2 regions of the Streptomyces sp. NBC_00209 genome follow, and region 2 is predicted to be linked to the other one. Evidence: riboswitches for the same ligand, from Rfam matches in the RefSeq annotation. Region 2 holds a riboswitch; the other holds the start of a gene.
The links. Region 2 has a riboswitch for thiamine pyrophosphate ahead of OG867_RS06960 (thiamine ABC transporter substrate binding subunit). Riboswitches for the same ligand answer to the same signal wherever they lie in the genome.

Region 1 (5,044 bases), 1.8 Mb from region 2:
GACGGCGGGGTGACCATGGCCGGAAAGCTACTGGTCGTCCAACTCCCCCTGCATGACTGACGCCCCGCGGGGAAGACGCATCCCGAGCTGACCACGCCGAGTACTGGGGCTATTTCCGGAAACCCTCTGTCACCCCGTGCTGTGCGCGCTCTACCATCGGCCTATCAGTAGCAGGCTCTCCTCCGTTTCCGCCCAAACTGCCCGGACCCAGCGGGCACACAGGCCCGACGGAGCATCGGGGGATGCAGATGAACAGCGCTCCGCACCTGCTGACCGAGGACCGGCCCGAGTACGAACGGCTCCTCGACGACGCACTGCGTCACGCACACGAACGACCGGAACTGGCCGCCGTCGGTGAACGCCTCAGCGCCGCCCAGCTGCGCACCATGGCGCTGGCGGCCGTCGCCCTGATCACCGTCACGGCCGCCGCCGAGTACGAGCAGTACGTGAAGGCCCGTGACGAAGCACGCACCACCGACCGGGACACGGCTTCCGGCACGGCTTCGGACGGCCTCGGTCAGTCGGGCGCCGGCCTAGGAGCGGTCGTCACCGTTTTGGCGCCGATGCTGGCGGGTACGGCGGCGGCCATATTCCTGCTGGTCGGCTACCTCCTGAAGATGCTGGAGCCACCACCGGCCTTCGCCGGTCCCATGGTGGACGCGGGCTGGTTCTTCGCCGCCGTCACAGCCGCCGCCATCTTCGTCGCCGCCATCGGCCTGCTCATCGCAGCCCTGCGCAACGGCTCGACGTCCCTGCCGGCCCGGGAAGCCCGCGAGCAACTGCCCGACGACGTGGCCCTCGCCAAGGACGTCTGGCGGCAGGCGCTGCTGGAGCGGGGCATCGTGCCCTTCCTGCGCGACGCGCTCACCGAGCCCGCCGGTCCTGCGGTCCCGGCCCCGCACCGCCCCACGGGCCGCCTTCCCAAGATCGGCTACAGCAGGCCCGACTTCGCCGGGCCGGACGAGGGCCCGGCGGCGGCGCCCCGCCCCACGTACAGCAGCCCGGACTTCACCAGCCCCGACTTCGGCGGTCCCGAGCACGAACTGGACTGACCGCCACGGCCCCGGCGGAAGGCGCCGGAGCCGTGCGCGGCCGGTCCCGTGCCAGGTCAGTCGGACAACGGCAGATAGACCCGGTTCCCGCCCGCAGCGAACTCACGCGACTTGCCGAGCATCCCCTCGGCGATCTCCTCGGCCGTCGCCTCCGCGCCGTTCGCGCCGCCGAACTGCTCGGTGATGCTGTGGCTGATCTTCATCGAACAGAACTTCGGACCGCACATCGAGCAGAAGTGCGCCGTCTTCGCGGGCTCGGCCGGCAGCGTCTCGTCGTGGAACTCCCGCGCCGTGTCCGGGTCGAGCGCCAGGTTGAACTGGTCCTCCCAGCGGAATTCGAACCGGGCGTCCGACAGCGCGTCGTCCCATTCCTGCGCCCCCGGATGCCCCTTGGCCAGGTCGGCGGCATGGGCCGCGATCTTGTACGTGATGACCCCGGTCTTCACATCGTCCCGGTTCGGCAGCCCCAGGTGCTCCTTGGGCGTCACGTAACAGAGCATCGCCGTCCCCCACCAGGCGATCATCGCGGCGCCGATGCCCGAGGTGATGTGGTCGTACGCCGGCGCGATGTCGGTGGTCAGCGGGCCGAGCGTGTAGAACGGCGCCTCCTCGCAGATCTCCTGCTGAAGGTCGATGTTCTCCTTGATCTTGTGCATCGGGACGTGCCCCGGGCCCTCGATCATGGTCTGCACGCCGAAGCGCTTGGCGACCGCGTTCAGTTCGCCGAGCGTGCGCAGTTCAGCGAACTGGGCCTCGTCGTTGGCGTCCGCGATCGACCCGGGGCGCAGCCCGTCGCCCAGTGAGTACGTCACGTCGTACGCGGCGAGGATCTCGCAGAGCTCCTCGAAGTGCTCGTACAGGAACGACTCCTTGTGGTGCGCCAGGCACCACGCCGCCATGATCGAGCCGCCCCGGGAGACGATGCCCGTCTTGCGCCGGGCGGTCAGCGGCACGTACGGCAGGCGTACGCCGGCGTGCACCGTCATGTAGTCCACGCCCTGCTCGGCCTGCTCGACGACGGTGTCCTTGTAGATCTCCCAGGTCAGTTCCTCCGCCCGTCCGTCGACCTTCTCAAGGGCCTGGTAAAGGGGGACGGTTCCGATCGGCACGGGTGAATTGCGAAGAACCCACTCACGGGTGGTGTGGATGTTGCGGCCGGTGGAAAGGTCCATGACCGTGTCCGCGCCCCACCGGGTCGCCCACGTCATCTTGTCCACCTCCTCCTCGATGGAGGACGTCACCGCGGAGTTGCCGATGTTGGCATTGACCTTCACCAGGAACCGCTTTCCGATGATCATCGGCTCGGTCTCCGGGTGGTTGACGTTGACGGGCAGCACCGCGCGGCCGGCCGCGATCTCCTCGCGCACCACCTCCGCCGGCACGTTCTCGCGGACCGCGACGTACTCCATCTCCGGGGTGATCTCGCCCCTGCGGGCGTACGCGAGCTGGGTGACGGGGCGGCCGTCCCGGCTCCGCCGCGGGCGGCGCGGCCGACCGGGGAACACCGCGTCCAGATTGCGCAGCCCACCCCGCGGCGAGGTGTGCTTGAGCCCGTCGTCCTCCGGGCGGGCGGGGCGGCCCGCGTACTCCTCGGTGTCGCTGCGGGCGATGATCCAGTTCTCCCGGAGCGGTGCGAGGCCGCGCCGGACGTCGGTCTCGGCCGCGGGGTCGGTGTACGGCCCGGACGTGTCGTACAGCGTCATGTCCTTGCCGTTGGTCAGGCGCACCTGGCGGACCGGCACCCGGATGTCGGGGCGCGGCCCCTGGACGTATCCCTTGTGCCAGCCGATGGACTTCCCGGCCTCGTCGCCCTGATTGGAGGCAGGCGTGCGTGTGTCCGATGTGGTCATGAGACCTACTCCCTACGCCGGCATTACCCGGTAACAGGTTCGGCGGTCGGCGCAGCGTCTCCCGTACGGTCGTACGGCGGTCAGCGCCCTCTCAGCCCGGTGCTCCGAGCTCCCGCGTGTGCAAAGGTGCCACCACGCTAGCCCTCGGACGGGCGAGCTGAACAGAGGGCCCCGTCCTTCTTGCGATGATCGGCCGGTGACGCCCCCTCATCGCGACTCAGAACCGCAGGGCCATCAGCACGCGCACACGCACAGCCATGGCCCGGCCGCACCCGTCTCCACCCATCTGCGCAAGGTGATCGCCGCCGTGCTGATCCCCTTCGCGACCGCCGTACTCGTCGGTCTCGTGGTGCTCTGGCCGAATGGTGCGCCGGCGCACGAACGGACCGGCGTCGGTTTCGACCGGCAGACCCAGCAGGGAAAGGTGGTGAGCGTCGTCGAGGTCGACTGCAAGGACGTGAACGCCGCCCAGCTTCCCGTCAGCGGCGAGACCCAACCCCCCGAGGGCCGGTCGGCTTCCGGCGGACTCTGCGAGAAGGCCACCGTCGAGGTCACCACCGGCCCCGACTCGGGGCGCCGGTTCGTCGAAGTCGTGCAGCCGGACGCGCCGAGGCAACTGCGGGAGGGCCAGGGGGTGGTGGTGGCGTACGCCCCCGACGCGCCCCATGACCTCCAGTACTCCGTGACGGACGTGAACCGGAAGTTCCCGCTGATACTGCTGGCCGGGATCTTCGCCCTCGCGGTGGTGCTCGTGGGCAGGATGCGCGGGGTCATGGCCCTGGTGGCGCTCGCCCTGTCGTTCGCCGTACTGACCCTGTTCATCCTTCCGGCGATACTTCAGGGCTCGAATCCGCTGCTGGTGGCGGTCGTCGGGGCCGGAGCGATCATGCTGATCGCGCTCTACATCTGCCACGGGTTGACCGCCCGCACCTCCGTCGCCGTCATCGGCACCCTGATCTCACTGGTCCTGATCGGGCTGCTGGGCTCGCTCTTCATCGGCTGGGCGAGCCTGAGCGGGAACACCGACGACAACACCGGCCTCATCCACGGCCTGTATCCGCACATCGACATGAGCGGACTGCTGCTGGCCGGCGTCATCATCGGCTCCCTGGGAGTGCTTGACGACGTCACGGTCACCCAGACCTCGGCGGTCTGGGAGCTGCGCCAGGCGAACCCCACCATGAGTGCGAATCAGCTCTACCGGGCAGGGATCAGAATCGGCCGCGATCACATCGCCTCCGTGGTCAACACCCTGGTGCTCGCCTATGCGGGCGCCGCGCTGCCCCTCCTGCTGCTGTTCACGGTCGCGCAGAGCAGTGTGGGGACGGTCGCCAACAGCGAGCTGGTGGCGGAGGAGATCGTGCGCACCCTCGTGGGCTCGATCGGACTGGTCGCCTCCGTGCCGGTGACGACAGCGCTCGCGGCGCTGGTCGTCTCCGCGGACCGCACGGGGGTCGGCGCGGAAGCCGGGGCTTCGGCACCCGTGCGGAGCGGCAGGGGCCGGCGACGGCGGGCGAGGTCGTGACCTGAACACACAGCGTGATTCACCCGATCGGCAGGTGTCGTGTTCGAGTGCCAAGACGGCTCCCGGGCCGTGGACCGCTTCAGCCCGCGTTCTGCTCTTCGGCCAGAATGCGCCCCAGCGCCTCCTCCAAGTTGCCGTCGAAGTCACCCAGCGTGCACTCCTGCCCGAGCGGCACCAGCTTGTCCGTACGGTCGAGGAAGGCGACAAGAGGTGCCGTGCCCGCCCGGAAGAGCGCACGGTCGGCGCCCACCTGCAACCGGATGTGTACATCACACAGCCCCTCAGGCTCGGTCGGCGCGATGTGCACATCGCCGTCGCCACTGGGGCTGTTGAGGCCGTCGAGCAGCAGCTCACGGCCGAAGGCCCAGGTGACGGGGGCGTCGCCGGGCAGATGGAAGGTCATCCGGATCGCGTACGGATCGCACACTTCGTACCGGAGCTCCACCGGGATACGGAATGAGAGCTCCTCGGAGACGAGGAAGCTCATCATGACCTCAGCTTGAACCGACTCGCGCATCGTTCAACCCCGCAGTAGATGAATCTGGCCAGGAATGATCCCCCATGGCCCTATTGACGCCATCGTGGTGCACGCGATAGCAGATCACAAGGAGTGATTT
Region 2 (5,044 bases):
TGGCCCCTCAGCCATGTGGCGTCAGCCCTGTTCGCGCAGCGCCACCCGCATGTCGCGGTAGAGGGCCACCGCCCGGCGGCGCATCCACAGGATCCAGGCACAGAACACCGCCACGAAGGCGGCGAAGAGCAGGGCGTACCCGAGGGAGCCACGGGTGGCGCCCAGGACGAGCAGACCGATGGCGACCAGGCCCATGGCGCCCAGCCAGTACGGCAGCCACCGCTTGCCCCGCTCGATCCGGCCCAGCTGGTCGTCGACGAGTCGCCGCAGCACGGCCCGCTCCTGCGGGTCGCGCGGCACCTCGTGGTGGCGGATCTTCCGCAGGAGCCCGGCGACGGCGCTCGGGGAGGCGCCCGTGACCCGGCTCGTCCGCCTCCGCTGGAGGACCAGGGCCACCATCACGACGACGGTGTAGACGGCGCCCTGGACCAGCCACATGGCCGGATGCTCGTCGTGGCGTAACAGTGCGTTCAGACCCACGCCGAGTCCGAAGACCACCACGCCCTGCCCGATCAGGCTGTCGTTGAACCAGTGTTTGACGGTGTGCACGGCACCTACCTCCTGCGCGGCGGCTACGAACTCCCTGTGGTGTTCCGGTTACCCCGTGAGCCGTCCCTCACCGCGACGCACCGGGGTACCTCCGCGCGTCTGCGACACTGGAGGAACCATGCCTAAGCCCGGAGAACTCACTTTCGTCGCGCCCCGCGGAGCCAAGAAGCCGCCGCGGCACCTCGCCGACCTCACGCCCGCCGAGCGCAGGGAGGCCGTCGCCGCGGTCGGCGAGAAGCCGTTCCGCGCCCAGCAGCTCTCGCAGCACTACTTCGCGCGGTACGCGCACGACCCGGCCGAGTGGACCAACATCCCGGCCGGATCGCGGGACAAGCTCGCCGAGGCGATGTTCCCCGACCTGATGTCCGTCGTCCGGCACGTCAGCTGCGACGACGACACCACCCGTAAGACCCTCTGGAAGCTGCACGACGGGACGCTGGTCGAGTCCGTCCTGATGCGCTACCCGGAGCGGGTCACGATGTGCATCTCCTCGCAGGCCGGCTGCGGGATGAACTGCCCGTTCTGCGCGACCGGGCAGGCCGGTCTCGACCGGAACCTCTCCACCGCGGAGATCGTCCACCAGATCGTGGACGGCATGCGGGCCCTGCGCGACGGTGAGGTCCCCGGCGGCCCCGCCCGGCTGTCCAACATCGTGTTCATGGGCATGGGCGAGCCGCTGGCCAACTACAACCGCGTCGTCGGCGCGATCCGCCGGCTGACCGACCCGGAGCCCGACGGCCTCGGCCTCTCGCAGCGCGGGATCACCGTGTCCACCGTCGGCCTGGTGCCCGCGATGCTGCGGTTCGCCGACGAGGGGTTCAAGTGCCGCCTCGCGGTCTCGCTGCACGCCCCGGACGACGAGCTGCGCGACACCCTCGTGCCGGTGAACACCCGGTGGAAGGTGCGCGAGGTGCTGGACGCCGCGTGGGAGTACGCGGAGAAGTCGGGCCGCCGCATCTCCATCGAGTACGCCCTGATCCGCGACATCAACGACCAGGCGTGGCGCGGAGACCTGCTGGGCCGCCTCCTCAAGGGCAAGCGGGTCCACGTCAACCTCATCCCGCTCAACCCGACGCCCGGCTCCAAGTGGACCGCCTCGCGGCCCGAGGACGAGCGGGCGTTCGTGGAGGCCATCGCGAACCACGGCGTGCCGGTCACCGTCCGGGACACCCGGGGCCAGGAGATCGACGGCGCCTGCGGGCAGCTGGCGGCCTCCGAGCGCTGAGGCGGGCGACCGTCGGTGCCCGGGGTCACGGCCGAAAACGGCCGTGTAGCCTGGGGCCGAAATCAACTGCATATTCCGACAGGGGAGCGCCACAGCGCTGAGAGTGCGGCACCAAGGACAGGTTGGCCGCAGACCCTCTGAACCTCGCCCGGGTCATTCCGGGTAGGAAGTTCGGACCATACTCAAGCTGTTGCGCCCTGCCCGCTTCCGGCTCCGCGCCGGTGTGCGGGCAGGGCCGCGTCTCTTCCTGGTCACTCCAGGAGGAATCACACATGAGCACCACCCAGAAGGCCGCGGTGGCGGCCGTCGCCGCCGCGCTCGGCGTCACCGCGCTGGCCGGCTGCGGAAGTTCCGACGACTCGGCGTCCGGTTCCGGTTCGACCAAGGGCTCCGGTTCCAAGACCGTCACCCTGGTCAGCCACGACTCCTTCAACGCCTCCAAGGACGTGCTGAAGGAGTTCACCCGGGAGACCGGCTACACCGTCAAGGTCCTCAAGAGCGGGGACGCGGGCGCCGCCCTGAACCAGGAGATCCTGACCAAGGGTTCCCCGCGCGGCGACGTGTTCTTCGGCGTCGACAACACCCTGCTCTCGCGCGCCCTCGACAACGGCCTGTTCACGCCGTACGAGGCCAAGGGCCTGGACCGGGTCCCGGCCGATGTCCAGCTGGACGCGGACAAGCACCGGGTCACCCCGGTCGACACCGGCGACATCTGCGTCAACTACGACAAGAAGTACTTCGCCGACAAGAAGCTCGCGCCGCCGAAGACCTTCGCCGACCTGGCGAAGCCCGCGTACAAGGACCTGCTCGTCACCGAGAACGCCGCGACCTCCTCGCCCGGCCTCGGCTTCCTCCTCGGCACCGTCGGCACCTTCGGCGAGGACGGCTACCAGGACTACTGGAAGAAGCTGAAGGACAACGGCGTCAAGGTCGTGGACGGCTGGGAGCAGGCGTACAACGAGGAGTTCTCCGGCTCGGCCGGCGGCAGGAAGGCCAAGGCCGACCGCCCGCTCGTCGTCAGCTACGCCTCCAGCCCGCCCGTCGAGGTGCTGTACGCGGACCCGCGGCCGAAGACCGCGCCGACCGGGGTCGCCACCGGGACGTGCTTCCGCCAGATCGAGTTCGCGGGTCTGCTGGACGGCGCGAAGAACGAGGCGGGCGGCAAGGCCCTGCTGGACTTCCTGATCGGGAAGAAGTTCCAGGAGGACATGCCGCTCACCATGTTCGTCAGCCCGGTCGCGAAGGACGCGAAGGTGCCCGGGCTCTTCACCGAGTTCGGTGCCACCGCGGAGAAGCCGGCGACCGTCGCCCCGGACGCCATCGCCAAGAACCGTGAGCAGTGGGTCCAGTCATGGTCCTCGCTCGTAGTGAAGTAGCGAAGACTCCCGTACGCGGACCGGGCGCGCGCGGGAGGTCGGCACGCGCCCGGGCCCGGCGCGGGACCGCGGTGCGGCTCGGCCTGATGGCCGTGCCCGTCGCGTTCTTCGCCGTGTTCTTCGCCTACCCGGTCGCCGCGATCGTGGGCCGGGGGCTCAAGGCGGACGGCGTCTGGCAGTTCGGCCGGTTCGGCGAGGTGCTGACCCGGCCGGAGATCCGGGACGTCCTGTGGTTCACGCTGTGGCAGGCGCTCGCCTCGACCGCGCTGACCCTGCTGATCGCGCTGCCCGGCGCGTATGTCTTCGCCCGGTTCGACTTCCCCGGCAAGCAGGTGCTGCGGGCCGTGGTCACGGTGCCGTTCGTGCTGCCGACCGTCGTCGTGGGCACCGCGTTCCTCGCGCTGCTCGGACGCGGTGGGCTGCTGGACGAGCTGTGGGGCGTACGGCTCGACACCACGGTGTGGGCGATCCTGCTGGCGCACGTCTTCTTCAACTACGCGGTCGTCGTGCGGACCGTCGGCGGGCTCTGGGCGCAGCTCGACCCGCGCCAGGAGGAGGCCGCCCGGGTGCTGGGGGCGAGCCGGTTCACCGCGTGGCGGCGCGTCACGCTGCCCGCGCTCGCCCCAGCCGTGGCCGCCGCCGCGCTGATGGTCTTCCTCTTCACCTTCACCTCCTTCGGGGTCGTACAGATCCTCGGAGGTCCCGGCTTCTCCACGCTGGAGGTGGAGATCTACCGGCAGACCGCGCAGCTGCTCGCCCTGCCCACGGCCGCCGTGCTGACGCTCGTGCAGTTCGCCGCCGTCGGCGCGATCCTCGCCGTGCACGCCTGGACCGTACGCCGCAGGGAGCGCGCGCTGAAGCTGGTCGACCCGGCCATGACCGCGCGCAAGCCGCAGGGGGCCGGGCAGTGGACGCTGCTCGCCGGGGTCCTGCTGAGCGTGCTGGTGCTGGTCCTGCTGCCGCTCGCGGTGCTGGTGGAACGCTCGCTGGGCGGCTCCGGGTTCGCCTACTACCGCGCGCTGACCTCGGCGGACGCCAACAGCGGTACGTTCCTGGTGGCGCCGGTCGAGGCCATCGGGAACTCCCTGCGCTACGCCCTCGTCGCGACCCTGATCGCCCTTGTCGTCGGGGGGCTCGCAGCCGCCGCGCTCACCCGGCGGGCGGGCCGGCTGGTCCGGGGCTTCGACGCGCTGCTGATGCTGCCGCTCGGGGTCTCCGCGGTCACCGTCGGCTTCGGCTTCCTGATCACCCTGGACAAGCCGCCGCTGGACCTCCGTACCTCCTGGATTTTGGTGCCGCTCGCCCAGGCGCTGGTCGGGGTGCCCTTCGTCGTACGGACCATGCTGCCGGTGCTCCGAGCTGTGGACGCGCGGCTGCGCGAGGCGGCGGCGGTGCTCGGGGCCTCGCCGCTGCGGGCCTGGCGCGAGGTGGACTTCCCGCTCGTACGGCGGGCGCTGCTGGTCGCCGCCGGGTTCGCGTTCGCCGTGTCGCTGGGGGAGTTCGGCGCGACCGTGTTCATCGCGCGGCCCGACAACCCGACGCTGCCGGTGGCCGTGGCGCGGCTGCTCGGCCGGTCCGGGGACCTCAACTACGGCCAGGCCATGGCCCTCAGCACCGTCCTGATGCTCGTGTGCGCGGTGTCGCTGCTGCTGCTCGAACGCATCCGCACCGACCGATCCGGGGAGTTCTGAAAGATGCTGACGCTCGAATCGGCCACCGTCCGCTTCGGTGACCGGGCCGCGCTCGACGGGGTCGATCTGGAGGTCGCCGACCACGAGACCGTCTGCGTCCTCGGGCCGAGCGGCAGCGGCAAGTCCACCCTGCTGCGCCTGGTCGCCGGGCTCCAGGAGCCGGACGGCGGCCGGGTCCTGCTCGACGGCACCGACCAGGACGG

Region 1: linked by a shared signal. The riboswitch ahead of thiC (phosphomethylpyrimidine synthase ThiC) and the one ahead of OG867_RS06960 (thiamine ABC transporter substrate binding subunit) in region 2 are both predicted to bind thiamine pyrophosphate.

The regions. Positions count from the first base shown of each region.
Region 1 covers NZ_CP108121.1:3,466,908-3,471,951, forward strand. Annotated here, with positions in the region: gene OG867_RS15610 (metallophosphoesterase) at 1-60, shown strand, start outside; gene OG867_RS15615 (hypothetical protein) at 243-1,052, shown strand; gene thiC (phosphomethylpyrimidine synthase ThiC) at 1,109-2,902, opposite strand; TPP riboswitch at 2,895-3,028, opposite strand; gene OG867_RS15625 (YibE/F family protein) at 3,099-4,427, shown strand; gene OG867_RS15630 (SsgA family sporulation/cell division regulator) at 4,507-4,944, opposite strand.
Region 2 covers NZ_CP108121.1:1,619,610-1,624,653, reverse strand. Annotated here, with positions in the region: gene OG867_RS06970 (hypothetical protein) at 22-549, opposite strand; gene rlmN (23S rRNA (adenine(2503)-C(2))-methyltransferase RlmN) at 668-1,774, shown strand; TPP riboswitch at 1,845-1,961, shown strand; gene OG867_RS06960 (thiamine ABC transporter substrate binding subunit) at 2,047-3,150, shown strand; gene OG867_RS06955 (ABC transporter permease) at 3,237-4,841, shown strand; gene OG867_RS06950 (ABC transporter ATP-binding protein) at 4,845-5,044, shown strand, end outside.